Regions from separate parts of the Catenovulum sp. SX2 genome, predicted to be linked through region 2. Evidence: predicted binding sites of a transcription regulator. Region 2 holds the regulator's gene; each other region holds the start of a gene.
The links. Region 2 encodes FliA, which starts transcription of late flagellar genes. Its sites were predicted from a motif close to CTAAAGNTNNNNNNNNNNNNGCCGATA; they were not measured.
Positions count from the first base shown of each region.

Region 1: ACMZOO_RS14775 (flagellin N-terminal helical domain-containing protein) is a predicted target of FliA. The motif match lies at 3,839-3,865, and genes of this name have one in related genera.
Region 3: ACMZOO_RS11265 (DUF5610 domain-containing protein) is a predicted target of FliA. The motif match lies at 4,705-4,731, and genes of this name have one in related genera.

Region 1 covers NZ_CP182493.1:3,511,969-3,522,512, reverse strand. Annotated here, with positions in the region: gene ACMZOO_RS14785 (flagellin N-terminal helical domain-containing protein) at 319-1,146, opposite strand; gene ACMZOO_RS14780 (flagellin N-terminal helical domain-containing protein) at 1,548-2,372, opposite strand; gene ACMZOO_RS14775 (flagellin N-terminal helical domain-containing protein) at 2,891-3,715, opposite strand; gene flgL (flagellar hook-associated protein FlgL) at 4,031-5,257, opposite strand; gene flgK (flagellar hook-associated protein FlgK) at 5,261-7,309, opposite strand; gene flgJ (flagellar assembly peptidoglycan hydrolase FlgJ) at 7,373-8,350, opposite strand; gene ACMZOO_RS14755 (flagellar basal body P-ring protein FlgI) at 8,362-9,453, opposite strand; gene flgH (flagellar basal body L-ring protein FlgH) at 9,461-10,153, opposite strand; gene flgG (flagellar basal-body rod protein FlgG) at 10,179-10,544, opposite strand, start outside.
Region 2 covers NZ_CP182493.1:3,310,686-3,321,229, reverse strand. Annotated here, with positions in the region: gene ACMZOO_RS13815 (protein phosphatase CheZ) at 1-439, opposite strand, end outside; gene cheY (chemotaxis response regulator CheY) at 459-842, opposite strand; gene ACMZOO_RS13805 (RNA polymerase sigma factor FliA) at 881-1,603, opposite strand; gene ACMZOO_RS13800 (MinD/ParA family protein) at 1,610-2,464, opposite strand; gene flhF (flagellar biosynthesis protein FlhF) at 2,480-3,883, opposite strand; gene flhA (flagellar biosynthesis protein FlhA) at 3,950-6,103, opposite strand; gene ACMZOO_RS13785 (VC2046/SO_2500 family protein) at 6,167-6,646, opposite strand; tRNA gene ACMZOO_RS13780 (tRNA-Tyr) at 6,776-6,860, shown strand; gene ACMZOO_RS13775 (response regulator) at 6,971-8,641, shown strand; gene ACMZOO_RS13770 (ion channel) at 8,722-9,711, shown strand; gene msrA (peptide-methionine (S)-S-oxide reductase MsrA) at 9,708-10,232, opposite strand; gene ACMZOO_RS13760 (methyl-accepting chemotaxis protein) at 10,250-10,544, opposite strand, start outside.
Region 3 covers NZ_CP182493.1:2,693,047-2,703,590, reverse strand. Annotated here, with positions in the region: rRNA gene ACMZOO_RS11290 (23S ribosomal RNA) at 1-176, opposite strand, end outside; tRNA gene ACMZOO_RS11285 (tRNA-Ala) at 443-518, opposite strand; tRNA gene ACMZOO_RS11280 (tRNA-Ile) at 649-725, opposite strand; rRNA gene ACMZOO_RS11275 (16S ribosomal RNA) at 828-2,355, opposite strand; gene ACMZOO_RS11270 (RNA recognition motif domain-containing protein) at 2,909-3,367, shown strand; gene ACMZOO_RS11265 (DUF5610 domain-containing protein) at 3,401-4,666, opposite strand; gene trmA (tRNA (uridine(54)-C5)-methyltransferase TrmA) at 4,828-5,925, shown strand; gene fabR (HTH-type transcriptional repressor FabR) at 5,928-6,533, opposite strand; gene ACMZOO_RS11250 (fatty acid desaturase) at 6,723-7,844, shown strand; gene sthA (Si-specific NAD(P)(+) transhydrogenase) at 8,027-9,454, shown strand; gene ACMZOO_RS11240 (alpha-N-arabinofuranosidase) at 9,513-10,544, opposite strand, start outside.

The DNA.
Region 1 (10,544 bases), 200 kb from region 2:
ACCTTTTCAGTTTGTTTATTTGAATCTATTAAACAGAGGAAAAACCAACCAACTAACAGAAATAGCGCCAGGAGGTAGTGAGGGTTGAGGTGTTAGCCACTATTCCTGTCAGTTGGTATGCTCAAGTTAAACAATCTGGAAAGAGGGATTTCCGTCAAATAATTGTCTAACTAATGCATTTGGTCGCAAATTGTATTTGCTAAAATGATTAAAGCAATATGCTTGCCAAAAGATCTGACACATTAATTTAATCGGTTTCCAAATTGAACATCCATGTCCAGTCACTTAATAAACAACCAAAATGAGTTGTTATTCTGTTTAACCACCTAATAAAGATAATGCTGATTGTGGTCTTTGATTTGCTTGGCTTAGTACAGTTGTACTTGCTTGCTGTAAAATTTGGTTTTTGGTTAATGATGCTGTTTCTGTTGCAAAATCAGTATCTCGGATACGTGAACGTGCAGCTGAAACATTTTCCGCAACATTGCTTAAGTTACGAATAGTTGACTGAAAGCGATTTTGTAGCGCACCTAAGTCAGCACGAGCAGCGCCAATAGTAGAAATCGCAGTGTCGATTGCAGTTAATGCTGCTGAAGCATCTCTTTCTGTTTGGACCGACAAAGTTCCGATACCTAAGCCAGAAGCACCGAAACCACCTGTGCGTGACATATTAACTGAAATAGACTGGCCACCGTTTGCGCCAACCAAGAATGCCGCTGAATATGCCCCGGTTAATAGCTCAACACCGGCAAATTGTGTAGTTGAACCAATACGGCTGATTTCAGTTTTCAGCGCCGAAACTTCTTTTTGTAGTGCTAAACGGTCAGACGAACTGTTGATACCATTTTGCGCTTGAATAGATAATTGGCGAATACGTTGTAATGCAGTAGTAATTTCTTGCATTGCACCTTCAGCTGTTTGCGTTAACGAAATCGCATCGTTGGCATTACGTACCGCTTGGTTAAGACCCTCAATTTGAGTAGTCATACGGTCGGTAATTTGTAAACCAGCAGCATCGTCTGAAGCGCGGTTGATACGAAAACCTGAAGATAATCTTTCGAAAGCAGTATTTAAACCTAAGTTTGAGTTAAATAACTGACGTTGTGCATTTAATGATGAAACATTTGTATTTACGAACATTGACATTTTGGTCTCTCCTAACTGAGTTTATTAAGTGCCTTATTTTTGTTGTTATCATCCGCTGACACTTAATATATCGGAGAGGCCGCGACAATCTTTATAGACTGGCAGCAAAATAATGAGGGAAAGTTTTGCCGTTTTGCGGCAAAACCTCACAACTTTGATCGGCAAATGGGATATAACCCATTGATTTAACTAGCTCTACAACTACACTGCCCGCCTAAAAAAATTTCCGTTTTTAGAGAAAAAAAAGTGCAAAAAAGTTCTAAAGGCAAAAATAAGAGCCGAGATTTACCACTCCTCGGCCCTTATTGGAGTGAGTACAACTCACCCGTTTGGCCTGAAAAACCCGTCGCACTACCTCCTGGCTATTCCCAAACGGGCGGAAGCAGAGCTTAAGTCAATAATTAACCCAATAGCGATAAAGCCGATTGAGGTCTTTGGTTTGCCTGACTTAAGATAGTAGTACTTGCTTGCTGAATAATCTGGTTACGAGTTAACTCAGCAGTTTCAGTCGCAAAATCTGTATCTTTGATACGAGAACGTGCACCAGAAACATTTTCAACAATGTTACTTAAGTTACGAATGGTAGATTGGAAACGATTTTGCAACGCACCCAAGTCCGCTCGCGCACCACCAATAGTAGAGATTGCCGCATCAATTGAAGTTAAAGCAGCAGAAGCATCTGCAGCCGTTGCTACAGACAAACTACCAATACTTAAACCTGATGCACCATAACCACCACTACGAGATAAATTCACCGAAATGGTTTGACCACCATTTGCACCAACCAAGAAGGCTGCAGAATAGCTACCAGTCAAAAGTTCAACACCGGCAAACTGAGTTGTTTGGCCGATACGGCTGATCTCAGTTTTAAGTGCAGAAACTTCTTTTTGTAGAGCAGTTCGGTCAGCAGAGGTATTAATACCATTTTGTGACTGAACAGCTAACTGGCGAATACGTTGCAATGAAGTGGTAATTTCTTGCATTGCACCTTCAGCAGTTTGAGTTAAAGAAATAGCATCGTTTGCATTACGTACCGCTTGATTCAAACCTTGAATTTGGCTCGACATACGGTCGGTAATTTGCAAACCAGCAGCATCGTCTGACGCACGATTAATGCGGAAACCAGACGACAAACGTTCAAAAGAAACGTTCAGCGCAGAGCCAGAATTAAATAACTGGCGCTGAGCATTTAATGAGGACACATTAGTATTTACGAACATACTCATAGTACTCACTCCTATGCAATTAAATGTTCAACAAATGAAGGCAAATGCCTACAATTTACTTATAAAGGGTAAAATAATAAAACTTTACTCTTCTTCATTTTTTATATCGGCATTTAATAAAGTCTCTTTAGAAATTATTTGAACATTTTTTGATATATTTTTCCAAATTAAATAAAACTAATAAGGGCATTAAATAAATATTTAAATGAACTTTGTTTTATTAATAATTTAATTAGAAAAGATCAACTAAACAGTTGCAAGAATATGATATGAATAGCAAAACAGCTGGGGAATAAACTTCCCCAGCAAGTCGCTACACAAGTTAGGAGAGAGTGCGCGAACTGGTTGACACACATGTGCTTGAACGATGTAAACAAAACATCTACAGCACAAATATGTATTTAAAGCACCCTGTAGCGTTTTACTCTCAAAACAAAGAGCAAAACGCAAATCCACTCGTGAATTACAGATGTATTTGTTTAGCGCGAATAAAGATTCGCATACATTTAGCCATTAAATTAACCCAACAATGACAAGGCAGATTGAGGTCGCTGATTTGCTTGGCTCAACACTGTCGTGCTTGCTTGTTGTAAAATTTGGTTTTTAGTTAACTCTGCCGTTTCGGTAGCAAAGTCTGTGTCTTTGATTCGAGATCGAGCGCCCGATACGTTTTCAATAATGTTGCTTAAGTTTCGAATGGTTGACTGGAAACGATTTTGCAGCGCACCAAGATCAGCCCGTGCAGAGCCAATTGTCGAGATTGCAGCATCGATTGCAGTTAATGCCGCAGATGCGTCATTTTCAGTTTGAACCGACAAGGTACCTACTCCCAATCCTGACGCACCAAAGCCACCTGTTCTCGACAGGTTAACCGAAATGGTTTGCCCACCATTTGCACCGACTAAGAATGCCGCAGAATAAGTACCAGTTAATAGTTCAACACCTGCAAACTGAGTGGTTTGGCCGATTCGACTAATTTCTGTTTTTAATGCAGATACTTCTTTTTGTAGCGCTAATCGGTCAGATGACGTGTTGATACCATTTTGCGATTGCACCGCCAATTGGCGAATACGTTGCAACGAGGTAGTGATTTCTTGCATTGCACCTTCAGCTGTTTGTGTCAGTGAAATTGCATCATTCGCGTTTCGCACAGCTTGCTGTAAACCTTGCACCTGAGTGGTCATTCGGTCGGTAATTTGTAAACCGGCAGCATCGTCTGATGCACGGTTAATACGAAAACCGGATGACAAGCGTTCAAACGCAACATTCAGCGAATTGCCCGAGTTAAACAATTGACGTTGGGCATTCAACGACGAAATATTTGTATTTACAAACATAGACATAATTACTCTCTCCTACGATAGATAGTTTTTGTACCTTGTTGTTTTAACAACAACCAGAAGCACAAATTGCCAATCAATTTGTTTATTCTAGTTTTTGTATTTGCCTTCCTTTGACACTTTATATATCGGTGAGAAAAACTGACTCTTTAGAGAAAATATTAAAATTTATGCTTATAAATTAATGAATTAGACTCTAAAGTTTTATTAAGTTCTGCCGAGTCGGACGATAAGATAAAACTTTAACTAAAATTTAAACGCAGAAATGCAAAAACCCGCCGAAGCGGGTTTAACTAACAAAAAATTTCTAAAGAAAAATTACAAGAAGTTAAATAACGACAAGCCGGTTATGCGGCCAAAAGTGGTATTAGATACCTGATAGGCAGTTTCTTGTTTTTGTAATTCAGTGACAGCCTCAGCAAAGTCAGCTTCCGACACTTTTGCTTTAGCCTCTTTGACATTTATTTCCAAATCTTGGTTAGACATATCAACACTATCAATTACATTGATACGGCCACCAATTTCAGAGCGAGCAAAACCTATATTTTCTTGCGACTGATTTATTGAAAACAAGGTTTTTTGAATAATGTCATTGAGCCCATCGCCACCAGTTTCGTCACTCTGTAATCTAGATATCAATTCATCTAAAGAATTGAGGATATTACTTTTGGCCGGATCATTTAAGGTAAAATCAATTTGTTGACCCGCTGTAGGTGTGCCATTGACATTAAACTCAAGCCCTTTAAATTTGACTGGCTCACCAGCGGTAAAATTGCCTGAATCTAACACAGTGCCGCCACTATCTTGTACCTGATAAGTGCCTGTACCAAACACCACACTATAGTCGTTAGAACCAGCCGGACTCGGTGGAATTTTTAGATAGTTTTGTTTGTGGAAGTTGTCAAAACTATCACCATTGTCGAGTCGGTAGCTAGCGCTAGCAGTTGATGTACCTGCGATTGTTACACCATTGCGGGCAGCTGTGTCTTCAAAAATCGAAAAGCCAGATCCAGGAATACCAGATTCAACTTTGAGTGTTTCAGAAATTTGTACTTTCTTGACGTTTTCATCACCTTGATACACATAATTGCCACTGCTGTCTTGGACAAAAGGCGTTTGTGAAGATTTTGCTCCAGCAAAAATATAATCACCTTGTGAATTTTTCGAATTCATCAAGTCGGCGATTTCACCTTTAATTAATTCAAGCTCAACCGCCAATGCGCGTCTGTCGGTATAATCATGCGCGCCGTTACCGGATTGGATTGCTAAAGTATGCGCACGTGTTAACGCAGTATTAATTCCTGTCAACGCGGTTTCTTGGGTACTTAATTGATTTTTTAGATGAATGGTATTTTTACCAAACTGCTCCAGCCGCGCTAAATCTTCATCAAAACGAACAACTTTAGTAGCACCAGTTGGATCGTCAGACGGCTTTAAAATATTCGTCTGTTTAGTTAATACATCGTTTGCGCGTACAAGTTTTTTTTGCGTTTCCAAAATACCTTGTAAACTGCGATCATAAATAAGATTAGTGGTTAATCGCATACATTACCTCACTGCTTGTAGCAAAGAGTCAAACAAAGTGTTTGATACTGTAATGATTCTAGCAGCTGCGTTATACGCTTGCTCGTATCGAACCAAATCAGCGGCTTCTTCATCCAAATTCACACCAGACATATCCGCCACCCGCTGCTCTGACTGTTCAAGCATAGTTGTACTGGCCGTTAAATCGATTTGCGCTCGATTGGCAGTATCACCAACAAAACCAATTAAATTGGAATATGCTTCGGTAAAAGTCAGGGTATTATTGCCTGTCCCAGCAATATTACGGCGCATGGTATCGTCTGATTGTAAATCAGTTAATTTCTGGCCGTTAAAATTATCGTCCAGCGCATCTGAATTAAAACTAATATTAAATTCATCACCCGCTTGCGGCTGGCCTGAAACACTAATTTCATAGCCTGGGTAATCATCACCATGCGTTGCTGTTGGCCAAGTACCTGCTGCTTGCAACTGCGCCATAATATTGTCGCCAGAAGCAACCGTACCAATAACAGCACCCGTGCTGTCTTGAACTTCGTATTCACCCGTTAAGGTATAAACCACTTTCGCTGGCGCATCTGCATCTAACGCATTAGCTGCGTCAAAAGCACTCATATTCAGTGTCGAGTTATCCGTATCAGTAGAGGTTATATCTTGCAACTTTATTGTGCCGTTGCCGATATTAGTGATCGGGTTTTCAACTTTAATTGGTGATGCTAATGCCAGCTGTTCAGGGCGATTTAAATTCATTTCAATTTGCACACCAGCCAAGCGGGTTGGACGAGCTAAAAAGCTATCGCCTGCAACAAAAGCTGTGTCTGGTGAAAATCTTAATTCTAAACCATCAGGTAATCCATCTGCGCTGCCTTGATAATCGGCCGTACTCGCAGGAATAGTGAATGGGCCACTTTGTGAACCTATTGTTTCACCTTGTTTATATGCTTGAATTGTGTATTCAGTCGCAGAAGTAAAGGTGATTTGATAATCAAAGTTGGTGACTTCATCACCCAAACCTTCTTCGATTCGAACCTCAACATAATGATTCGCACTACTGTTGTCATCGTAACCCAAAGCTTGCGTACTAGGTATAGTGAAAATATCACTCCCTAATTGACCGTCTAAATCAACACCTTTTTTGTTTTGCTGATTCATCGCATCAGAAAAAGCAATCGCCAATTGACCAAGCGAATTAATCGCTTCATCTAAAACTGTTGTTCTGTAATCGACCAAACCACCAATTGAGCCACCCAAGTTATCTGTACGGAAATCTTTGACCGCATTTGGGTTATTATTTATGTAGGTTTGAATTTCAGTACGATTTGGGTCTGGATCGCCAGATACAGCTTTAAATTGAAAATAGTTTGCATTAGTTACCAGCGATTGACCACCTTGGGTATTAACATAAATCGCGCCTGTATCTGCTTCTAAAGTTTGAATATTTACTTTTTCGGCAAGGCGGCGAATAACTTCGTTGCGTTCATCTAGTAACTCAGGTGCAGACTGGCCATTTACTGACGATTGTTTTGAGGCGACTATTTTTTCATTGAGTTGATATAAACCTTGAATCAGTGAATTGGTTTCGCTGAGCTCAAGTTTAATTTCATCATTAACAATTTCTTCTTGCTCTAATACCCTGTCAGTCAAACTTTGCATGCGGCTTACTAACGCGTTGGAATCAGAGATCACCAATTGGCGAGGGGTTAATGAAGTAGGCTCGTCGTTCGCTTCGTGCAAACGCTGAAACACACCTTCAAGGCCTTTAGCAATACTAACAGTTTGATCTGAGAAAAGGTTATCCAGCACACTGGTATTTTCAGAATAGGTTTCCAAACGTGCGTTTTCTGTGGTGTCACGGCGATATTGGTCAATTGCATAACGGTCAAACATGCGGATAACTTGTGGGCGACCAAGGCCCCACTCTACATAATTAGCATATTCAGTACGCTGACGGGTATACCCCGGCGTATTCATATTCGCAATATTGTTACTGGTTGTTGCTAGTTGGTTTTGATTACCCAACAAAGCGGAAGAACCAATTTTTAACAAGTCCGTCATTTAATTAAACCTTAAACCGAGCACAAGCAAAACTTTCGCTATGTTCTTTATCGGCAGCTATTCTTAAAACTTTAGCATATCTCTTGCTGAATCGAACACAGAATCTTTTAATACAGACATAATTTTGTCAGCATAGTTAGGATCTGTCGCATAACCTGCTTTTTGTAATTCAGAAAAGTAGCTTTTGGCGCTATCGCTAGATTCCACCGCTTGTTGATATCTAGGGCTATTTAAGATGAAGTCGGCGTAATCTTGCATGGATTCAGCAATATTTGAATAAGCTCGAAAATGCGCTTTTTCTTGTTGAGCAACACCATTGCGATATTCCAAAGTATTGACTGTGGTTTTGTCACCACTCCAACGACCATCAGCTTTAATACCAAAGAAGTTTAATGCATTGCTGCCGTCAAGTTTTTGCATCATTTTCTGACCCCAACCAGTTTCTAACGCTGCTTGACCTATCATGGCAATTGGCGAAATACCCAGTTTGCTTGCCGCCATAGTGGCATACGGCATTAACTTGTCGACAAAATCCTGTTTATTGGCAAACTCTATCTTCTCTTCGTTGCTTGTTTTGTTGGTATTTTGTGCTTGCAAGGGTTGCTGAGTTTGATTGGAATTTTGATTGTTCTCAGCCATTAAATTGAACTGAGCTTTTGCTTGGGCTTGTGCTCTCGCTAATTGGCCATCGTTTCTAAGCGCGGATGCTGGCATGGTATTGTTACTACCTGGAGATAGTTGCTCAACGATTAAATCGGCTAAACCCAAAGCGCCACTCGAGGATAAATCAACCGCCATTTGATCATCCATCATGCCACGGAAAAACTTAGTTTCTTGGCTGTTAAACGGGCTATCTTTGTCTTCTAGTACTTCTTCTGCTTGACGCATGCTTTGCAACATCATTTTCATAAAGATAGATTCAAAATGTTCAGCAGCTTTACGTAAAGCTTTTTGATCGTTCGGATTACTTTGTGCCGCTTCGCGCAGGCCATTTAACCCAGAAAAATCTTGAACAAATTGTGCTTGATCTAACTTATCCATGATGTCACCTACTAGATAACCACTAACTCGCCTTGCAACGCACCCGACTCTTTTAACGCTTCTAATATCGCCATTAAGTCACCTGGTGCTGCGCCAATTTCGTTTAACGCTCTAACTAATTCGTCTAGGCTAGTACCTGCATCCAATACAAACATACGTGTATCGTCTTGCGCAACATCAATTAAAGTTTGTTTGGTTGTCACTGTTTCACCATCAGCAAACGCATTTGGCTGGCTCACTTGCTGATTAGCGGCAATAGTAACTGTGAGTCCACCATGTGTTACAGCCGTTGGAGCTAGACGTACATCTTTGCCTATGACAATTGTGCCAGTACGTGAGTTTACAATCACTTTGGCAGGTGCATCTGCCGGGGTAAATTCTAAATTTTCTAACGTCGCAATGTAAGAAACACGTTGGCCGATATCACGCGGTGCAATTACTTGCACTGAGGTTGCATCTAACGCTGTCGCCGAATTAGGCCCGACTAATTGATTAATCACATCAGCCATACGTTTTGCTGTGGTAAAGTCTGATTGATGTAAGTTAAAGGTAAGTGTATCTCCATGACCTAAAGCAGTCGGAACTTCTCGTTCAACTAATGCACCATTTGGTATACGGCCAACCGTTGGGGTATTAACCAACACCTGTGAACCATCTTGCCCTTGAATACCAAAACCACCAACAATTAAACTGCCTTGGGCAATTGCATAAATTTTACCGTCAGCACCTTTTAACATGGTTTGTAATAAAGTACCGCCGTTTAAACTACCTGCACTACCAATAGAAGAGACTGTGATGTCAATTTGTTGACCTGGTTTGGTAAAAGGCGGCAAAGTGGCTGACACAGCAACTGCGGCTACGTTTTTGATTTTTGGTTTGGTCGACGCAGGTAAACTAATACCAAAGTTATTTAACATGGTTCGAAAACTTTGTTCAGTAAACGGGCTCTGTTCACCTGTTCCCGGCAAACCCACTACTAAGCCATAACCAACCAACTGGTTGTCGCGAATACCTTGAATGCTTGCTAGATCTTTAATGCGTTGCGCTTGAGTAAAACCGCTAACAAGCAACAAACTAATAAATAAAATAAGTTTTTTCATCATCTACTCCTTAAAACGGCCACCAAGTGGAATAGAAGAATTTAGATAACCAACCTTGTTGATTCGATTCAGCAAATGAACCTGTACCACTGTACTGAATGCGCGCATTGGCAACTCGAGTACTGGACACTGTGTTATCACTGCTAATATCGGCTGGGCGCACTATGCCGGTTACACGAATATATTCGTCACCTGTATTTAAAGTTAACCACTTTTCACCACGTACAACTAAATTACCATTGGGTAAAATGCGTGTTACGTGCACAGAAATTTGCCCAGTTAAACTGTTGCTCTGGTCAGCTTTAGAGTCGCCTTTAAATTCACTTTCACTGCTTAAACTTAAATCAAGTGGATTGCCACCAATTGTTGCCACTCGGCCAAGTGCTGAAAATGGCTGTAGTGACACGTCATTTTCTTTCCCATATTCAGCTTTAGCTTGTTTAGACGCTGATGTATTTTCTTTCAATACCACAGTAATGATATCGCCTAACCTTCTTGCTTTGCTGTCTGAGTAAATATTATTTGGGCTAATATCTGAATACAGTGAGCCTGTCGGCACAATAGCAACAGCTTCTGGAATTGGTTCAATCGGTGCAAATTCAGGATCATCAGGAATAGCAGCTGATTCTTTGGTGGTTGCACAGCTTGCTAAACACAAAAGCATTAAGCCCGTTGCCGTTGATTTATACATTAAACTTTTCATCAGCCACCTCCAAATCACACTAAGTTTATAGCTGCTGTACCGCTTGACCCAACATTTGGTCAACCGACGAAATTACTTTAGAGTTCATTTCAAATGCACGCTGACTTTCAATCAGATTAACCAACTCTTCGGTGACGTTTACATTAGAGGTTTCAAGCGCACCTTGAATGGTAAAACCTAAACCATCAACTCCAGGGTTACCCTGCACTGGCGCACCACTTACCGCGGTTTCTGTATACAAATTTTGCCCGATAGGTTGTAAACCAGACGGATTAATAAAATCCGTTAAAGTTAACTGACCAACTACTACGTTATCAGCTTGCCCAGGTAAAGTAACACTCACTTCACCATCTTGAGACACAGTGATAGATTGTGCATCAGGTGGAACTGT
Region 2 (10,544 bases):
TCTTTAATAAACTGTCCAAATCATGACAAAGTGTTTTAAATTCACTTAGCTCGATTTGGCGATTCATTAGTTTATCCCAAGTCGGAATTATATCTTTAATATTATCGTCTAAGCCCTCTGCAATCGGCAAACAATCCTCCACAGCATCCATAGTTTTATTGGCTGCTTTTTCGGTCATTTCCATTACGTAACTTAAACGGTTTTTAGCATCAGGAATATCTTCTGTCGCTAAGTCGGCAATTCTCACATCTAGTTGAAAATCGCCTATAGAGTTGTGCAACTGTCGCGTCAGCTTGCCTACTTCTTCAAAAAGCTCTACAGACGCAGCTTGCGTAGCGGAGTCAATAATTTGATTGGCAGTGTCGTTGTCACCTTGTTCAAGGCTAGCAACTAACCGTCTAGCATCTTCCAAACTGATTTTAGGAGCATTTGGCAACAATAGAATTCTCCTAAATCACTTAACCTAAACGTTCGAATATCTTATCGAGCTTCTCTTTTAATGTAGCTGCGGTAAATGGTTTAACTATGTATCCATTTACACCAGCTTGAGCTGCTGCAATAATCTGTTCTTTTTTCGCTTCTGCCGTAACCATTAAAACAGGGATATGTTTTAATTTTGCATCTGCACGAATGGCTCTTAACAAGTCGATGCCTTGCATGCCTGGCATATTCCAATCTGTTACAACAAATTCAAAATCACCATTTTGCAACATAGGCAAGGCAGTAGCGCCGTCATCTGCTTCTGACACATTTGTAAAACCTAGGTCTCGCAGTAAGTTCTTAATAATGCGTCGCATAGTTGAGAAATCGTCTACAACTAGCACTTTCATATTCTTGTCCAAAGCTTCCTCCGCTCGCGATTATTATGTAGCAAATCAAATTATATCTGTTGCCAGCTTTTTAATCTGGCTTTTAACCTGTGCATAGCTTGGCTGTGAATCTGACTCACGCGCGATTCACTTACGTCTAACACTGCACCGATTTCTTTTAAGTTTAATTCTTCATCATAGTACAAGGATAAAACTAACGCTTCTCTTTCGGGTAAAGTTTCAATTGCCTTGACTAAGGCGCCTTGGAAAGCGCCATGAGCCATATCTTCAAATGGCTCGTCAGCATTTTTGCTGTCGGGACTACCGATAACGTCTTCGGTAACACCTAAATCTTCGATGCCAATTATCTTGCCACAATTTACATCATTTAAAATATGATGGTACTCATCTAGCGAAATATCAAGTTTTTCAGCTACTTCTGCATCTCTTGCATCACGGCCAGTTTCTTTTTCTACTTCGGCGATTGCTTGAGAAATCATACGGCTGTTTTTGTGTACAGAACGAGGTGCCCAATCACCACGACGGATCTCGTCTAACATTGCACCTCGAATTCGAATACCAGCGAAAGTTTCAAAACTTGCGCCTTTACTACCATCAAAATTTTTCGAAGCTTCAAGCAAACCTATCATGCCAGCTTGAATCAGGTCATCAACCTGAACACTGGCGGGTAAACGCGCCATCATATGATGAGCGATGCGTTTAACTAAACCAGCATGCATTTCCACCAATGCCTGTTTTTGATCTACAGTTTGGTAAGCCGCCACTTTATTCACAACAGACTAAGCTCCTGGTGCAACCAATTGTTCAATGAAAAATTCTAGATGCCCAGTTGCATTATCTGGTATGGGCCAGCGTCCCGCTTTTGCCGCCAAGGTTTTAAAGGCGATAGCGGCAGGTGATTTCGGAAACGCATCTACGATTGTTTTCTGTCGTCTGACCGATTTTCTAATATTTTCGTCAAACGGTATTATCGCAACCAATTCAATGGCTACGTCTAAAAATCTATCAGTAACTTTGGATAGTTTAGCAAATAATTCTTGACCTTCACGCATTGAACGAACCATGTTGGCAACTATTTTGAAACGAAATACGCCAAAATCACGATTCAATACTTTCATTAATGCGTAAGCATCTGTAATTGAGGTGGGTTCATCACATACCACAACCATGACATCTTGTGCTGCACGGGAAAAACTCAGCACCATGTCAGAAATACCTGCTGCGGTATCAACAATTAATACATCAAAATCTTTTTGCAATTCACTAAATGCTCGGATTAAGCCAGCGTGCTCCTGTGGCGTTAGCTCAACCATATTACGTGTACCAGAAGTAGCAGGAACAATTTGAATACCATGCGGACCTGTTAACAATATGTCGTCTAAGCCACATTCTCCCGCTAATAAATGAGATAAATTCTTCTCTACACGCAATCCCAACATTACGTCAACATTGGCTAAACCTAAGTCAGCATCAAAAACGAGTACACGCTTGCCTTGCTGTGCCATTGCAACAGCCATATTCAGCGATACATTGCTTTTACCAACGCCACCTTTGCCGCCTGTGACTGCAATTACTTTTACTCTTTTTTGCTTCATATTTCGAAGGCCATTGGCCTGATCACCTAACTGGTTCATTATCTTCATAAATTCTTATTTATATATAGGCTGTCTTGCGCCATCTGTAAACCAGTATGGATGAGAAAAATCTCTTTCGTCCATTAATCCGGCTGCCTTATCGGTTAAATATTGTGCACTTGCTGCTTTTATATCCTCTGGCACGCGCTGACCATCAGTAAGATACCCGATTGGCAGGGCATTTTGAATGGCAACACTAATAATTTCTCCCAAACTCATGCTTTCATCTAATTTGGTGAAAATACAACCTGATAACGAAATTCGTTTAAATTGTTGCACAGCTTCCATTAAAACGCGGCGCTGTGCTGTAGCCTGTAATACTAAGTAACTTCGAATCTTAACATTAGTTGATTTCATCAGGCTATCTAATTGTTCAGCTAAACGTAAATCACGTTGGCCAACACCTGCGGTGTCAATTAATACTAGTTTACGATTACGTAACTGGTGAAGTGTATCAGCCAATTCTTCTGAGTGTGATACAACCTTACACGGACAGCCAATAATTTTCGCATAAGTTTGTAATTGTTCATGTGCACCAATGCGATATGTGTCGGTTGTTACTAAAGCAACTGAGTCTGCACCATGTTTTTTCGCGAAATGCGCAGCTAGCTTAGCCACTGTGGTTGTTTTACCCACGCCGGTTGGCCCTAACAATGCCACTACGCCACCACGACGCATTATGTCATTGTTGGTTACATTAATTTGATTTGTTAATAAGTCTAACGCATGTTCCCAAGCTTCATTTTGATCTATGTCACTTGGTAAAAAGCTGGCTATTTGATCTGCAACGTCACTTGAGATACCCATTTTAACCATACGGTCAACAATATAAGCGCGAATCGGTTCACTGCGCGCCATTTCTTGCCACATCAAGCCAGAAACTTGATGTTGTAATAAACTTCTAAGTTCGGCCATCTCAGCTTTAATCGATGTTAGCTCTTCATTATTTGATTCTGGTTGAGCTTGTGCTTGTACAGGTTTTGCGTGAGTTTGAGGTTGTGAAGCTTGCAACAATGGCGAATTGCGCCAATCATCTTCCATTTCGTCTTGGTCAACTGAAGCAGCTAGTGAACGCATCATACGTTGTTTGTTGGCACGTAAGTTTTTTTGCATGTCACTTTCTTGACGATTGTTGTGTACACGACTGGATGCCTGTGCAGGTTGGCTTTGACGTTGTAATAAAGACTGTAAGCTATCAGACATTTTAATTTCTTCAGCTTCTTCGCGAACAGGTGCAGTTGGAGCCGCCGCTACTGGCTGTGAAGCTTGTTGTGCCGGTTCTGCATCAATTGCTGCAACTATCTCGATACCTTCTGGTACTTTGGTATTTGACATAATGACAGCATCAGGCCCTAAAGTCGCTTTAACTTGATTTAATGCCGAACGAATATCTTTTGCTACAAACCTTTTAATTTTCATCAATCCTCCTCAGCCACGCTGCATTTCTATGCACGGACAAAGCAATGCTCAGACAAATATTTGACGTTACTGCCCTATCGAGTGAACGATACGAATTTGTTTATCATCCGGTATCTCTTGATACGACAGCACATGTAATCCGGGTACAGTGTGTTTGGTAAACCTAGCCAGCACATTTCTAAGTATGCCGGAGGTTAACAACACTGATGGTTCACCATTCATCTCTTGTTGTTGAGATGATTCTTGCAAGGCATTTTGTATGCGCTCTGCAAGCCCTGGCTCTATACCACCACCTTCTGCTCCACCTGCTTGCATAGATTGATGCAATATTTGCTCCAACTCTGGCGCCAAAGTTATGACAGGCAGTTCATCTAAGCCATTGGATATTTCTTGAACAATTAATTTTCGCAGCGAAATTCGTATCGCAGCCGTTAGTACATCGGGGTCTTGGCTCTTAGGTGCATACTCAACTAAGGTTTGAACTATGGTACGCATGTCACGAATTGCCACACCTTCAAACAATAAATTTTGCATAACTTTTACGACACACGACAAACTTAAGATGTCAGGCACTAAACCTTCAACCAACTTAGGATAAGATTTCGCCAACATATCCATTAAGTTTTGCGCTTCTTCATGGCCAATTAATTGCCATGCGTTATTGGTTAGCAACTGACTTAAGTGAGTCGCAACGACGGTCGAAGCATCTACGACTGTATAACCTAGGGTTTGAGCTTGTTCGCGTTGGTCAGGGTTAATCCACACAGCTTCTAGCCCAAATGCAGGATCTGTTGTTTTAACCCCTTTAAGATTACCAAATACTTGTCCTGGATTAATCGCCATTTCTTTGTCGTGATAAATTTCAGCTTGGCCTATCACTACACCCATTAAAGAAATTCGATAAACATTTGGTGATAAATCTAAGTTGTCGCGAATGTGCACTGCAGGCACCAAAAAGCCCATTTCTTGCGACATTTTTTTCCTAACACCCTTAATTCGTGAAAGCAGTTCACCACCTTGTGATTTATCCACTAGAGGAATGAGTCTATAGCCAACTTCTAGACCAATTACATCCATAGGTTGAACATCATCCCAGCTGATTTCTTGAGGCTCTGCCGCAGGTGCCGCATTTCCTGGAAGCGCTTTGTTGCCAGCATTGGCTGAACCAGCTTTATTACCATCGCGCCCTTTGATTAATGCACCTGATTTTGATTTTGGTGCTTCACTACCTTGTTTATTCAGCCAATATGCCGCACCCGCAACAACAGCAGCCAAACCAAGGAATGCAATATGTGGCATACCCGGCACTATGCCCATAACAAATAAAATAGCGGCGGCTATATATAAAGCTTTGGAGTTACCCAACTGATCAGTTAATTGGTCGCCCAAATCAACCGAAGTATTTTGACGCGTAACTATGATTGCTGTGCCAACCGACATTAAAAGTGATGGAATTTGTGCAACCAAACCATCACCTATAGTTAATAAGGTATAAATTTCGATTGCATCAGAAAAGTTAAGATCGTGCTGAACCATGCCAATAATCAAACCACCGGCAATATTGATTAACATGATCAACAAACCAGCTATCGCATCACCTTTTACGAATTTACTCGCACCGTCCATAGAACCATAAAAATCTGCTTCGTCAGTAATTTCTTTACGGCGTACAACCGCTTCTTCTTGGCTAATAAAACCTGCGTTTAAGTCGGCATCTATCGCCATTTGTTTACCTGGCATACTGTCTAAGGTAAAACGAGCACTTACTTCAGAAATACGACCTGCACCCGCAGTCACAACTTTAAAGTTAATAATCATTAAAATGGCAAAAACAACTAAACCAACTGCGTAGTTGCCACCTATCACCACCTCACCAAAAGAGGCGATAACTTGTCCGGCTGCATCACCACCATTGTGGCCTTCAAGCAAAACGATACGGGTAGACGCAATGTTTAACGCCAAACGCAAAACTGTTGCAATTAAGATAACGGTCGGGAAAGCGCCAAATTCCAGTGGTTTTAACGTGTAAATAACCACCAGCAATATCACCATAGACAAAGCGATATTAAACGAAAACAAAATATCTAATAGGATGGCCGGCAAAGGTAAAACAACCATAGCAAGTATGGCCAAAACAACAAATGCGACACCAAATCCTGTCATTTGTTGGAAACTGTCTTTACTCAAATTAAATTTTTGCAAAGTTTGCGTTAACTGCATACGTCAATAATCCAGCACCCTCATATAAGTGAGGCTAGCTTTGCAAAAATAAGGCCAGGCTGCTTAAACCGCTTGAAGAATATCGTATAACAGTGTGGGATCAGTTTGAGTTGGTTGCTGCTCGTCTGCGGCTTGCTGTAATGCAAACAAACGATTGCGTGCATGTAACGATAAATTATCAATTACATGCTGGTCGACTTTAGCTTTATCATTAAATTGTGATAACGCGGGGGGATTTAAACAAGCAACAAGTTTGTTCATTGCTAGTCCTGCAAAATTTAGCGCATAACTTTGATCAAGCGCTGATTCAAAAGCGGCATCGTCTGCCGCCACTTTATATTGATGAACAACACCCAGTTGTTGTTTTAAATAAGCTTCGTCAGATTCAAAAGCTTGTTGTTGCTGTTTAGCAATTTTAAATTGGGCGTTTTCACAAACATTTTCATCCAGCATAGCTAACAACAAAGCAAAATCACCGCGGTGATTTTGTTCCAAAGCGCGATTAAGCGAATTTGAAATATGTCCTTCGTTGATAATTTGCATTTTTGCTGAGTAATTAATCAATATGAGTAAAAGTTACTCTTTACATCGGCCTTTGAAAAAAAAACTTAAGTTTTTTTATAAAAAAGCTTTACAGCACAATTTAATTTGATAGTATGCGCGGCGTCTTCCGGAGGGGTTCCCGAGTGGCCAAAGGGATCAGACTGTAAATCTGACGGCTCTGCCTTCGCTGGTTCGAATCCAGCCCCCTCCACCACTTTTCTTCAGTATATTCCAAAATTAAATTCTTTAAATTTAAAAGCCACTTGCAACAGTCAAAATTAAAGTAAATACTCAATTTATCTTTAGAAAATCATATCGCCTATTATGCAACCAGGAACCTTGTACAAGGACAAACGCTTTTTAATTGTTGATGATCAGCGCCCGTTTCAAGTTATGTTAAAAGGCATACTGATTAATTTGGGTGTTAAAGACATTCAAATGGTCACTAATGGTGAAGCAGCTATATCAGCGGCTAAGAGCCACGAATTTGACTTTATCTTGGTTGATTATAATTTAGGTGGCCATCGCAAAAATGGTCGGCAAATAGTTGAAGAGATCCGCACAAAAAAGCTAGTTCCAGCTCATTGCATCATGGTAATGGTGACTGGTGAAAACCATAGGCCAATGGTACTTGGCGCAATAGAACTGCAGCCCGACGACTATGTTATGAAGCCATTTTCGCAAAATGTGCTGAAACACAGGTTAGACAAGGCGATGCACAAGCGTTCCAACTTATTGTCTATCTATAAAGCCATGCACGAAGAAGATTTTCCGCTGGCCATGTCGGAATGCAAACGCCTGATTAGTGAAAACAATCGCTATCGCAATTTCTGTAATAATTTGCTGGCTGAATTGCTGTGCAAACAAAAACACTATGAACAAGCTGAATATTTGCTCACACAACTGTTAAAAGTGAAACCTTATACTTGGGGGCAAATTCAGCTCGCCCGAACTTACCACCATCAAGGTAAACATCAAGAAGCCATAGTATTGGCGACCGAAGTGATGAAACAAGCGCCTATGATTATCGACTCATACGATTTGATGGCCGAAGCGTTTCACGCTAAAGGTGATTTGACTCACTCGCTTGAAATGGCGATCCGCGCAACTGAATTATCCCCCTACTCGGTAACACGGCAATATAGGCTTTGCCAAATTGCTCAATCAAGCCATATGTACGATATTGCCAAAGATGCTTGCAAAGCGATTTTAGACATGACAAGAAAGTCAATTCAGCAAGATAGTGTTCATTTGCTCAATTATATTCGCGCGACTATCAATGCGGCTGAACATAGTGAAGAAAAGTCAGAACAAAACAAACTTAAACAAGAAGCAGTACTGGCCATTCAAAGGGCTAAACAAGACGAATTGATAACAGACGCAGCCAGCTACACTATATTTGAAACCTTGTGTAATGCACGGCTTGAGGCAATGGACAAGCATTTAATCAATGCCAAAAAACAATTATTCAAAGTTATGTCGGCTCATGCCCAAGATGAAAATGCCACTGAAGACCCTTTTGCTGCAGACAAACTTAGTTTGCTGTACAAAATGGGTGAATACGAGTTGGCAGATCACATATCGGATGAATGCAAAAACGAACAAATCAACAATAATCCCTTTATTAAGAACACTATTAACCACTTAAAACAAGAAAACAAAAAACGCCAACGTGGTTTTAAGCAACTTAATCAAGCGGGTATAGAAGCCTATAAAAAACAAGATTATATTTTAGCCCTACACCAATTTGATAGCGCGCTGAAATATGCCCCGTTACATACAGGTGGCACACTTAACTTAATTCTTGCGATTATTAAACTTATTGAGATGAGTGAAAAACAACCTGAAGATTTAATGAAACGGATAAAAAGTGCCTTTCAAGCTTTAGAGGGTATTGAGCTGCCAAGTAAACAATTTGAGCGCTATAAAGAGTTAGAAAAACAATATCATAGCTTGATGGAAAAATTGAATCCGCCACAGAAAAAGTGGCGTTAAAACTTGCGTTACCTGCAGCTTGCATTAGGCTTAGAGTAAAGCTAGTTACAACAAATATAATTAAATAACGAAGATTTCCTATGCAAGACAACAACAAATTTGGTACCTGCAAGTACTGTGCGCCAGATGGTAGTTTTTGCCAAGAAGTAGATATGGGTAACGGTTTTTGTTTTTGGCATGACCCAACTTTCGACAAAAAAGGTATGGAGCTTACCGATAAGCTAGAGCGCTACGCCAGCAGCGGCGGGATTACCCAAGGTTTACAGCTAAAATATGCCAATCTTGAAGGGGTAAACTTAGTTAGACGTGGCAGCAATTTAGGTTACGATTTTTCCGGCTCAGATTTTTACCGCGCCAACTTGCGTGATGCCCACCTATTCAACATTCGTTTAAATGGCGGTTCACTTATGAAAGCCGATTTAACCGAAGCTAATTTGCATTGCGCTAAACTACAAAATACCAATTTACTTGGTGCTAAGCTCATTCAGACAAAAATAGATAATATTCAATTAGGTGCCAAACTAATTCAAGAAACAACCGCGTTAGAAGCCATGAAACAAGGTAAAAATGATGTAGCTTTAGACAACTTTGAGCAAGCAGAAGAAATATACCGCGACGTTCGTAAAGCTTCAGAGCACCAAGGGCTGTTTGACTTAACCGGTTATTGTATTCATAAAGAATTAACTATGCGGCGTATGCAAATGCGCAAGTATTCACGTGAGCGCCTAGTATCTAAGCTGGTAGATCTATTTTGCGGTTATGGTGAAAGGCCAGCCAATGTAATTGCATTTTCAATGATGCTGATTTTCACCTGTGCCTGTTTGTATTTTGTCCTTGGGGTGAATTTTGGTGATGATAGAATTCAATTTAGTAGCCAACAAGTATGGACACAAAACATCAGTGAGTTTTTTAGTGCGCTATATTACAGCGTAGTGACTTTTACTACCCTTGGCTATGGTGATATAACCCCAACAGGGCCTTCTCGAGTAATAGCCGCTTGTGAAGCTTTTACTGGCAGTTTTACTATGGCTTTATTCGTAGTGGTTTTTGTCAAGAAAATGACTCGTTAGCACTTTAACTTGTCTGCAAAAGCTTCGGCAAATTTATCTAGCTTAGGCGCCACCACAAATTGGCAATAACCCTGCCCTGGGTTTTGTGCGAAATACGCTTGATGATATTCTTCAGCTGGATAAAAATCTTGTACCGGCACCACCTGAGTGACAATAGGTGCAGCAAATTTCCCCTGAATTAAATGGATATAATCTTGCGACATCTGCTGCTGTTTTTTTGATGCATAAAATATAGCGCTGCGGTACTGGGGGCCAATATCATTACCTTGCCTGTTCATTTGGGTTGGATCGTGAATACTAAAAAAGACCTCCAACAAAGAAATTAAATCGACCAAGTTCGGATCATAAATAACTTCAACCGCTTCAGCATGTTCAGTTAAACCACTACATACATCTTTGTAATTGGCAGTTTCTTCACTGCCACCACAATAACCAGAAACAGCAGTTTCAACACCTTTTAAACGATTAAAGGCGGCTTCAATACACCAGAAGCAGCCGCCAGCAAGAATAATTTTTTCCACAAGTCTTCCTTGCAAATTTAAACGGTAAATCTATTAACCATTTTATTTAAAGCATTCGATAAGTTGCCAATATCTCTAGCCAAATCTTCACCAGTATGAGCAATTTCGTTTGCAGCTTGGCTTTGGTCATTGAGCGCAAACAAGTTTTGGCTAATGTCGTCTGCGACAACACTTTGTTCTTCAGTTGCTTGTGCCGTTTGTGATGATAACTCACTGACTGCATTGGCAGATTTTAATAAACCTTCAAACACCTGGTTTGTTTGCGAAAAACTATCTATGGTTTTATCAACATTAGACTTACCACTATTGATA
Region 3 (10,544 bases), 620 kb from region 2:
TGCTTCTTACAGCTATGTATTCACTGTAAGATACTCTATAAAGAGTGGGTTGCCCCATTCGGAAATCTTGGTCTCATGCGTCTTTTATCGACTCGACCAAGCTTATCGCAGATTAACACGTCCTTCATCGCCTCCAATTGCCAAGGCATCCACCGTGCACGCTTAGTCACTTAACCATACAACCCGAATGTTTATCAGATTATAAAATTAAACAACGCTTCGTTTATTTGAATATATATTTCTATATATTCTGGATTAGAATACTTGGTTTGCTTGATTAAACTCGTTAGATTCAGATTTAAAATTGAACTTAAAAATTTAATTTTAGCTTTTACTTTTTCAGATTGTTAAAGAGCATAGGTTATTAAAACCAAATTGAAATAAGCTTGTTTAGTGAACTTACTTGGATTTGATTTCGACTTCATGTTAAGTTTCTAGAAAGTGGTGGAGCTAAGCAGGATCGAACTGCTGACCTCCTGCGTGCAAGGCAGGCGCTCTCCCAGCTGAGCTATAGCCCCATTTTCTGCTACTTTTCTTTCATCGTTCGCTGTGAGTTTATTTTTCTTAATTTAGTGCTAGGCAAGGCATTTTGATATGAAGTTCAGTTCGCTAAACGAGTATCAAAATAACGCAGCATAGTGCTAAATTTGGTAGGTCTGGGCAGACTTGAACTGCCGACCTCACCCTTATCAGGGGTGCGCTCTAACCAGCTGAGCTACAGACCTAAATCAAAACAACTTCAGCCTGCAACGACTTTTTGAAGTCTTTAACCTTTAGTAACCAATTTATTTATCTGTGTGAACACTCAGCATGTTTAATAGCTTCGTTAAGGAGGTGATCCAGCCCCAGGTTCCCCTAGGGCTACCTTGTTACGACTTCACCCCAGTCATGAACCACAAAGTGGTAAGCGCCCAATGTTAAGCTACCTACTTCTTTTGCAGCCCACTCCCATGGTGTGACGGGCGGTGTGTACAAGGCCCGGGAACGTATTCACCGCAGCATTCTGATCTGCGATTACTAGCGATTCCGACTTCATGGAGTCGAGTTGCAGACTCCAATCCGGACTACGAACAGCTTTAAGGGATTCGCGTACTCTCGCAAGTTAGCTGCCCTCTGTACTGTCCATTGTAGCACGTGTGTAGCCCATCCCGTAAGGGCCATGATGACTTGACGTCGTCCCCACCTTCCTCCGGTTTATCACCGGCAGTCTCCTTAGAGTCCCCAACTTAATGCTGGCAACTAAGGATAAGGGTTGCGCTCGTTGCGGGACTTAACCCAACATTTCACAACACGAGCTGACGACAGCCATGCAGCACCTGTCTCAGAGTTCCCGAAGGCACTAAAGCATCTCTGCTAAATTCTCTGGATGTCAAGGGATGGTAAGGTTCTTCGCGTTGCATCGAATTAAACCACATGCTCCACCGCTTGTGCGGGCCCCCGTCAATTCATTTGAGTTTTAACCTTGCGGCCGTACTCCCCAGGCGGTCTACTTAGCGCGTTAGCTTCGCTACTCACGCATTAAATGCACAAACAGCAAGTAGACATCGTTTACGGCGTGGACTACCAGGGTATCTAATCCTGTTCGCTACCCACGCTTTCGCACCTCAGTGTCAGTAATGGGCCAGGGGGCCGCCTTCGCCACCGGTATTCCTCCAGATCTCTACGCATTTCACCGCTACACCTGGAATTCTACCCCCCTCTCCCTTACTCTAGACAGACAGTTCTGAATGCACGGCCGAGGTTGAGCCCCGGTTTTTCACACCCAGCTTATCTATCCACCTACGTGCGCTTTACGCCCAGTAATTCCGATTAACGCTTGCACCCTCCGTATTACCGCGGCTGCTGGCACGGAGTTAGCCGGTGCTTCTTCTGTTGTTAACGTCACAGATAGCAGGTATTAACTACTACCCTTTCCTCACAACTGAAAGTGCTTTACAACCCGAAGGCCTTCTTCACACACGCGGCATGGCTGCATCAGGCTTGCGCCCATTGTGCAATATTCCCCACTGCTGCCTCCCGTAGGAGTCTGGGCCGTGTCTCAGTCCCAGTGTGGCTGATCATCCTCTCAAACCAGCTAGAGATCGTCGCCTTGGTGAGCCATTACCTCACCAACTAGCTAATCTCACTTGGGTTCATCTCGTCGCAAGAGCCGAAGCCCTCTTTAACCCGTAGGTATTATGCGGTATTAGCCATCGTTTCCAATGGTTATCCCCCACAACAAGGCAGATCCCCAAGCATTACTCACCCGTCCGCCGCTCGTCATCATCTAGCAAGCTAGATATGTTACCGCTCGACTTGCATGTGTTAGGCCTGCCGCCAGCGTTCAATCTGAGCCATGATCAAACTCTTCATAAAAAAGTTTTAATCTTTGTCTCAATCTTACTGAATTAACAAGTATGTCACTTCTGATAGATTGAATAATTTTTTGTCTATTCAAACTATGCGAGTGCCCACACAGATAAATAAGGTTACTAATTTTTAAAGAACATTTTAGCGAGCAACTTATGTTTAACTCGTTAAGTGAGGCGCGCATTCTACGCTTCTCATTTCGCTTGTCAACCCTTTATTTTTAAGCTTTCGAGAAAGTTTTAAAAATAAGTTTTTGGTTCAAGCTTGCAGGATTTGGAGGAGTTTAACTTCACCGCGTCGCTGCGTTGTGGTGGCGCATTATAGGGAGAAAAGAATTGCCGTCAACACGTTTTTTGAAGTTTTTTTAAATAAAGTTTCGTTCGCTCATAATTCATACTAAGCAGTACAAATTAACGCTAGTTATTGACTTTTTTTTAACCTTTTTCCATTTTTTCAGTACAAAAGTGATGTTAAACAGGTTAATTTATAGCGTGCATATTTTTATGCGCCTTATTTCTAATGATAATAATCTTTAATTTTGAAATTTTTTGAGGTCTTTATGTCAAATGTTGTAATTAAGCAGGCATTGGTTTTAGTTGTGCTTGCACTTGTTAGTTTTTTTGTCGTTCCTGCTCTTTCTATTAATATCGAAGTAAATGTTGCGCTTGCGGTTGGTTTAATTGTTGGTGGTGCAGTTGTCATTTTCTTATCACCATCTGCGGCAGCTGATACTCAAGCAAACAGCGAAGCTTCTAAAACGCTTTATGTGGGAAACTTACCTTACAGAGCAAATGAAGCCGCTGTTCGTGAATTATTTTCTCAACATGGTGATGTGAGGTCAGTTCGTTTAATGCGCGACCGCAATACAGGTAAACGTAAAGGTTTTGGTTTTGTAGAGATTAATGAATCAGCAGCCGAAGCTGCTATCAATGCTTTAAATGATCAAGAGTTTCAACAACGCACATTAAAAGTACGTGAAGCAAAAGACAAAACACAACAAGAAGATAATAACGCTTAAGCTATTATACTTCCCTTGTTGATAAATACAGGTTTATTCGCCTTTATCTTTATCACTGCCATTAAGCAATTGTTGATTAAAGTGATTAAACCTGTTTACCGCTTCTAATAACTCATTGCCTGTTAGTTGAAATTGATTGCTAAACACTTGACTGACTAAATGAGCCACTTCTTGTTCGTCTTGTAATTGATTAGCACCTTGAGCAACCATATCTTTAAGTTTTTCGACATAAGCCATGATTGGCTCTTTAACACTATTCGGTAGTTGAGCTTGCCCATTTTCACTATATGACTGATAAGCAACTGTCGACTGACTCACTCTTTTATTCAGATCTAATGCAAAATTACTAATTTCTGATTGGTCAAATCCTAGTTTTAAAGCTTGTTCGTACGCAGCTTCAACATCACCATTATAAAATTCATCGGCTACACTACTGACATTTTTGACCAAATCCGCGATTGCAGCTAATTCATCTTGATCCAATTCACCTTCTACTGAGAAGTGCAAACTTTCTTGCGAATATTGACTCGACAACATAAACAGACTGGATTCACTGCCTTGCTCCGATTCAGCTTGCTGTGCTTGTAGGATATTAACTTGCTCATTTAACCGAGCAAAATCAATTAAAACTTTGTCGCCGTCTTTGGTGGTTAATTCTAATTTAGTTGATTGTGATTCCGTTGTTTGAGATTGTAATCCGGCTTCAAAAATAGACTGAGGTTGGGTTAGACCATTTATACGTTTGTAGATATCGTCCAAGCCATTGTTGATCAAACCATGCGCTTTTTTGATGCCATTAGCTAAATCGTCATCTTGTTCTTCTGATACACCCAAGATTTTTTTTGCGTCTGCAACACCTTTGGCTACGCCTTTACGAGCTTGGGTTAACATATCATTAAGCTGTTCAGTTTCCGCTCCAGACTCTTGCGCAGAAGTAATCACACCATCAACAAACTTTAAGACGTTTTTAGCGACAGCTTCAAAATCAAACAACTTTTCATTACGCGCTTTGATTTCATCAAACGAAGTTTGGTTAATATCGACTTTTTCAGCCGATAACTTTTGCCAAACTTCAAGCTGCTGACTAAAGTTTTGCTGCAAAATAGATAAACCCAGCTTGCTGGTTGATTGCTGACTTATATGCGCCTGATCTAAAACAGTTTTACTGTTAGCTTGCTGCGCTTGTTTTGTTTGCTCATTTGTCGCTGCATCATATACATCAGCTTTTGCAGCAGTCGATTTATCGCTACTAGCTGGTACAGTTTTATCTGTACGGGTTGTAATGTTTGATATATCCATACCGCCACCACTTCAATTAAAGCTATTCTTATATGCTATATCGGCACATAATGAATATATTTTAGCCAAAATACCTGCTTTTTGAAAAATAGTTAGTTCTGTTACTGAAAATGATGCGTTTTCCAGTAAAATAATCCTTTTTTGTCAGTGTGAATTTCAATATGCGTGTTAATCAAATCGATCCCAGCCAATACAACCAACTACTCACTAACAAAGTAGAGAGCACATTAAAGTACTTCTCGGGATTAGAATTGCCAAATGCGTCTGTTATTGAGTCAATTCCACAAAATTACCGACTACGCGCTGAATTTAGGGTTTGGCATCAAGATGAAGATAGTTACTACATTATGTTCGATCCTGAAACTAAAGAAAAATATCGAGTTGACTACTATTTACCTGGCAGTGAATTAGTCAATCAGCTAATGCAAGCTGTTCGTGATGCCTTTTTAGCCAATCCAATATTGCGTTTTAAATTATTCCAAGTTGACTTTTTAACCACACTGAGTGGTGAAGCGCTTGTGAGCTTGATATACCATAAACCATTGGATGAAGAGTGGATAGAACAAGCAAAAGCGTTAAAACAGCAATTAAATTCCATAGCCAAAATTGAGTTAATTGGTCGTGCACGTAAAACCAAGTTATTAATTGACCAAGATTATGTGGTCGAAAACTTTGAAGTAAACAACAAACACCTCAGTTATAAACAAATTGAAAATAGTTTTACTCAACCTAATGGCTACATTAATCAAAAAATGCTTGATTGGGCGGCCGACATCAGCCAAAACTTGAGCGGTGATTTATTAGAGCTCTATTGTGGAAACGGCAATTTTAGTCTTGGACTAGCACACGCATTTGACCGAGTGTTAGCAACTGAAATTTCGCGCAGTTCAGTAAAAGCCGCGCAATTCAACATAGAGTTAAATGGCATAGATAATGTGGTTATCGGCCAATCATCAGCCGAAGATTTTGCTGCAGCATACTTTGAAGGTAAGTCTGTTAAGTCGTTAAAAGAGATTGATTTAGCCGAATACCAATTTTCGACTATTTTAGTTGACCCACCAAGAGCTGGCTTAGATGAAGACACAGAACAACTGGTTAGCAAATTTGACAACATTTTATATATTTCGTGTAACCCTGAGACATTGGCAAAAAACCTTAACCACATATGCAAAACGCATCAAGTTAAAGACATTAGCTTTTTTGACCAATTTCCATATACACACCATATTGAAACTGCGGTCTGGTTAGTAAAACGCTGATTTTATGCTCTATCCAACTCCACTCTAGCACCGTTAACAATCAACCTCAGCTGAGCAACCAATCGCTCAGCTACAGCTCTACGTTGGCTAAATGACATATCAATAACTTCCGCGCCGGCATGAAAAACCAACTTCACCATGGCATCTGCTTGAGTGAGTGCAAATTCCAATTGGCAACTTTGTGATTTACTAATGTAATCAGCTAATTCAGCGATAAAGTGATCGACTTCACGCGATATTGCCGCTCTAAACTCTTCCGATGTACCACTGTTGGCTTGCAGTAAAATTCGAAAAGCACCTTCATTAGTTTCCAAAAATTCGATAAATGTCAGTACCGAAGTCGCAATAACCGAACCTTCGGAGGCAATGCGTTTACGTGCTTGACGCATTAATTGGCGCAATAACACACCAGCTTCGTCCACTAAAGTTAAACCCAGCTCATCTAAATCTTTAAAATGCCGATAAAATGATGTCGGCGCAATGCCAGCCTGACGCGCCACTTCACGCAGGCTTAACTGAGTATAGTTTTTTTGTGCAGAAAGTTGTTCAAATGCAGCTTGAATAATAGCCCTGCGGGTTTTTTCTTTTTGTACAGCCCTAACACCCATTCTAACCCCACATCTGACTTTTTTGGAAAATTTACTCGGGCAAAAGTATAAATGATTCAACAATTAAACAGCAAAATTAAATATCATAGCGACAAACAACTTGATCCTTGCAGTGCATACACTAAAATTGAGCTAACACGTGTACGCTAATTTTAGCTACCGACCGTAGTAATTGAACAAGGCTCAATAATGAAAAAAGCTCCAATAGTATGGGTAAACCTACTCATTTTCTTAATAACCGGATTGATCGCATTAGTTGGCATTCCGCTTGATATCTATTTTAATGGTTTAGACAGTACACAAATTATCGCAACTGTTTTATGTTTGGGTTATTGCGGTATGTCTATTACAGCTGGTTACCACAGATTATGGTCGCATAAAACTTACCAAGCACACGCTTTTGTTCGCTTTGTTTATGCAATTGGTGGGGCGTTTGCACTGCAAAACAGCATCTTACATTGGTGCTCGGATCACAGAAACCATCATAGATTCGTAGACAATAATGATAAAGATCCTTACTCAGCTAAACGTGGATTTTGGCATTCACACATTGGTTGGATGATCCGTGAGTATCAAGGCCCAGAATACAAAAACTACAACAACACTAAAGATTTGCAAAAAGACAAAATAGTCATGTGGCAACATAAATATTACCTGCCACTCGCGATTGTAACTAACTTCGGCATACCAATTTTGCTCGGTTGGTTAAACGGCAATATTTTAAGCATGCTGTTATGGGCAGGCGTACTGCGATTAGTTTTAAGCCACCACTTTACATTTTTCATTAATTCACTTGCACATATTTGGGGTTCACAACCATATAGCAACCAGCACACGGCCAAAGACAACGGATTTTTAGCACTTTTAACCTATGGTGAGGGTTACCATAATTTTCATCACACTTTTGAATATGACTACAGAAACGGTATTCGTTGGTGGCATTTTGATCCAACCAAGTGGTTTATTAAAACTGCCAGTTATGTTGGTTTAACCAGCAAATTACGCACCACGCCGGAAGAGAGAATTGAAAAAGCTTTGGCGGAAAATCACTTCGAAACCCTCAAAGAACGTTTATTGCATTTGCCACATAACCACCCGCTGGTAAAAAAACTTGAACACGAGTACGAGATATTGCAGCAAAAGATGAACGACTTTTATGCTGCGCGAAAACGTTTATTAGAAATAAAACGTAAAAAGATGGCGAAAGACTACAAAAAGACAGATCTATACGCCCAAGTTCAAGAGTTAAAAGCTAAATTTGAAGAACACAAAAACAAGTTTTTTGATTTATCTATTCCTCAATCAGCATAGTCCTATAGCATTACACGAAAACCAGCTAAACATTTTGCTGGTTTTCACCTTTCCCACCCGAATTTATCTCTGAGTATTACCGAGTAAAATAATCAAAACACTTTGTTTAATCTGTACTTATAAGCGGAAATGTCATAACTTTATTCTAAAATAAAAAGACAGATTTCAAGGATAAAGTACGCATGGCTAAACAACAGACACAAAATACATCTGAAATATCTTATGACTTTGATGCAATAGTGATTGGCACTGGCCCGGGTGGCGAAGGTGCCGCTATGGGTTTATCTAAGGCAGGGCAAACAGTCGCAATAATCGAGCGCCATTCTTCGGTCGGCGGCGGTTGCACACATTGGGGAACTATTCCATCAAAAGCGCTCCGCCAATCGGTTTCACAACTGATGCATTTCAACTCCAACCCACTGTTTAGCCAAACAGGGCGTGATAAACACTTTACTTTCCCACAAATACTCAAACATGCTGAAGGTGTTATCCGTCAACAAATTCGCTTGCGCGCTGGTTTTTACGATCGAAATAGAGTTTCTTTAATCACAGGCGAAGCGTCATTTGTCGACAAAAACACGGTTTGTGTTACTCATCAAGACGGCTCTACCCAAGAAATAAAAGCGAAAACAATTGTTATTGCAACCGGCTCACGCCCATATCGCCCAGCGGATGTTGATTTTAACCATCCGCGCGTATACGACAGCGATACCATTTTATCGCTGAATCACGATCCTAGAAGCATCATAATTTACGGCGCTGGAGTTATAGGTTCAGAATACGCCAGCATATTTAGAGGTTTAGGGGTAAAAGTAGATTTAATTAATACCCGTGATCGCCTTCTAGCCTTTTTAGACAACGAAGTTTCTGATGCTATTAGCTATCATCTGCGTAACAACGGCACTGTTATTCGCAATGGTGAAGAGTACGACTCTATTAGCGCATCAGACGACGGCGTAATCTTAAAAACTCAATCTGGCAAACGCTTTAAAGCTGATTGTTTGTTGTTTGCTAATGGCAGAACTGGTAATACTGACACACTTAACCTCTCAGCTGTTGGCTTAAAATCAGATAGTCGAGGTCAAGTTAAAGTAAATGAGAATTATCAGACAGAAATAGACAATATTTACGCGGTTGGTGATGTTATTGGTTACCCAAGTTTAGCCAGTGCTGCTTATGACCAAGGGCGAATAGCGGCCAACTTTATCACTAAGTCAGGTATTCAATCTAAACTCATTGCGGATATTCCAACTGGCATTTATACCATTCCAGAAATAAGCTCAGTTGGTAAAACAGAACAAGAGCTTACCGCAGCAAAAATTCCTTATGAAGTGGGCAAAGCTCAGTTTAAACATTTAGCTCGTGCGCAAATTGCAAATGCGACAACAGGTGGATTAAAAATACTATTCCACCCAGATACACGTGAAATTTTAGGTATACACTGTTTTGGTGTATCTGCATCTGAGATTATTCATATCGGCCAAGCGATTATGCAACAGCAAGGTGGAGCTAATACAGTAGATTATTTTGTCAATACCACATTTAACTACCCAACTATGGCAGAAGCTTATCGAGTAGCTGCATTAAATGGCTTAAACCGACTTTTTTAAGAAAGGAAAGCAGTGCTATGTACTGCTTTCCACACCCAGAAGAGTTTGAGAAATAAGCTTATTTTAAGGTTACGACTATCACTGAATGCGCAGGCAAGTCAAACGACAACTTGCCGCGCTTGGCTCGCTGACTAAAGTCTTTTGGTTTAACTTCAGCTGGATCAGCAAACGTATTATGCGCATTCATTTTTTTCGCAGTTAATATTTGCCCTTGTGCTTTAGAGAACTTAGTACCCAAAACACTCACATCGACATCCGACTTTTCCGTCGCTGACAAATTAACTAATGCCAATACTGTGTCGCCATCTTGCGTTTTTGCAGCTGTCATAGATACAGCTGGAATGCTGTTGTCGCCCACTTGAATATATTGCATCACTTGTGTGTGCACATCTAACTGTTTTGCATCTTGAAATGGCACGTACATTTTGTATGCATGGTAAGTAGGCGTTAACAACATTTTTTCTTTGTCAGTTAATATCATCGCCTGCAATACATTAACCATTTGTGCAATATTGGTCATATGCACACGCTCGGCATGTTTGTGGAAGATATTAAAGTTAACAGCTGCAACTACGGCATCACGCATGGTATTTTGTTGATATAAAAATCCAGGTTCACGCCCAGGCTCGGCATCATACCAAGTGCCCCATTCATCCACGTAAAAACCGATTTTTTTCTCTGGATCGTTTTTATCTAATACAGCGACATTCTGACTAATAAACTCATCCATTTTTAGCGTATTCAGCATAGTTGAATACCATTCCTTTTCCGGGAAGTTGACCGCTTCACCTTTTTTATCCCATTTATTGGTTGGCAAAGTGTAGTAGTGATAAGAAATTGCATGCATATTGCGTTGGATATTTTTGCTGAGTACATCTGTCCACTCTAAGCCACGCGCATTGCCACTACCGCCGCTTGCTACCATAGTTGGGCGACTGCCATGTGGTGCTTTTAAGAAGGTTGCATAATGATTATACAAATCAGCGTAATACTCTGGGCGCATATGGCCGCCACAACCCCAAGCTTCGTTGCCTATGGTGAAATAGTCCACTTTAAACGGCTGCTCTCGGCCATTTTTGCGTCTTTCATT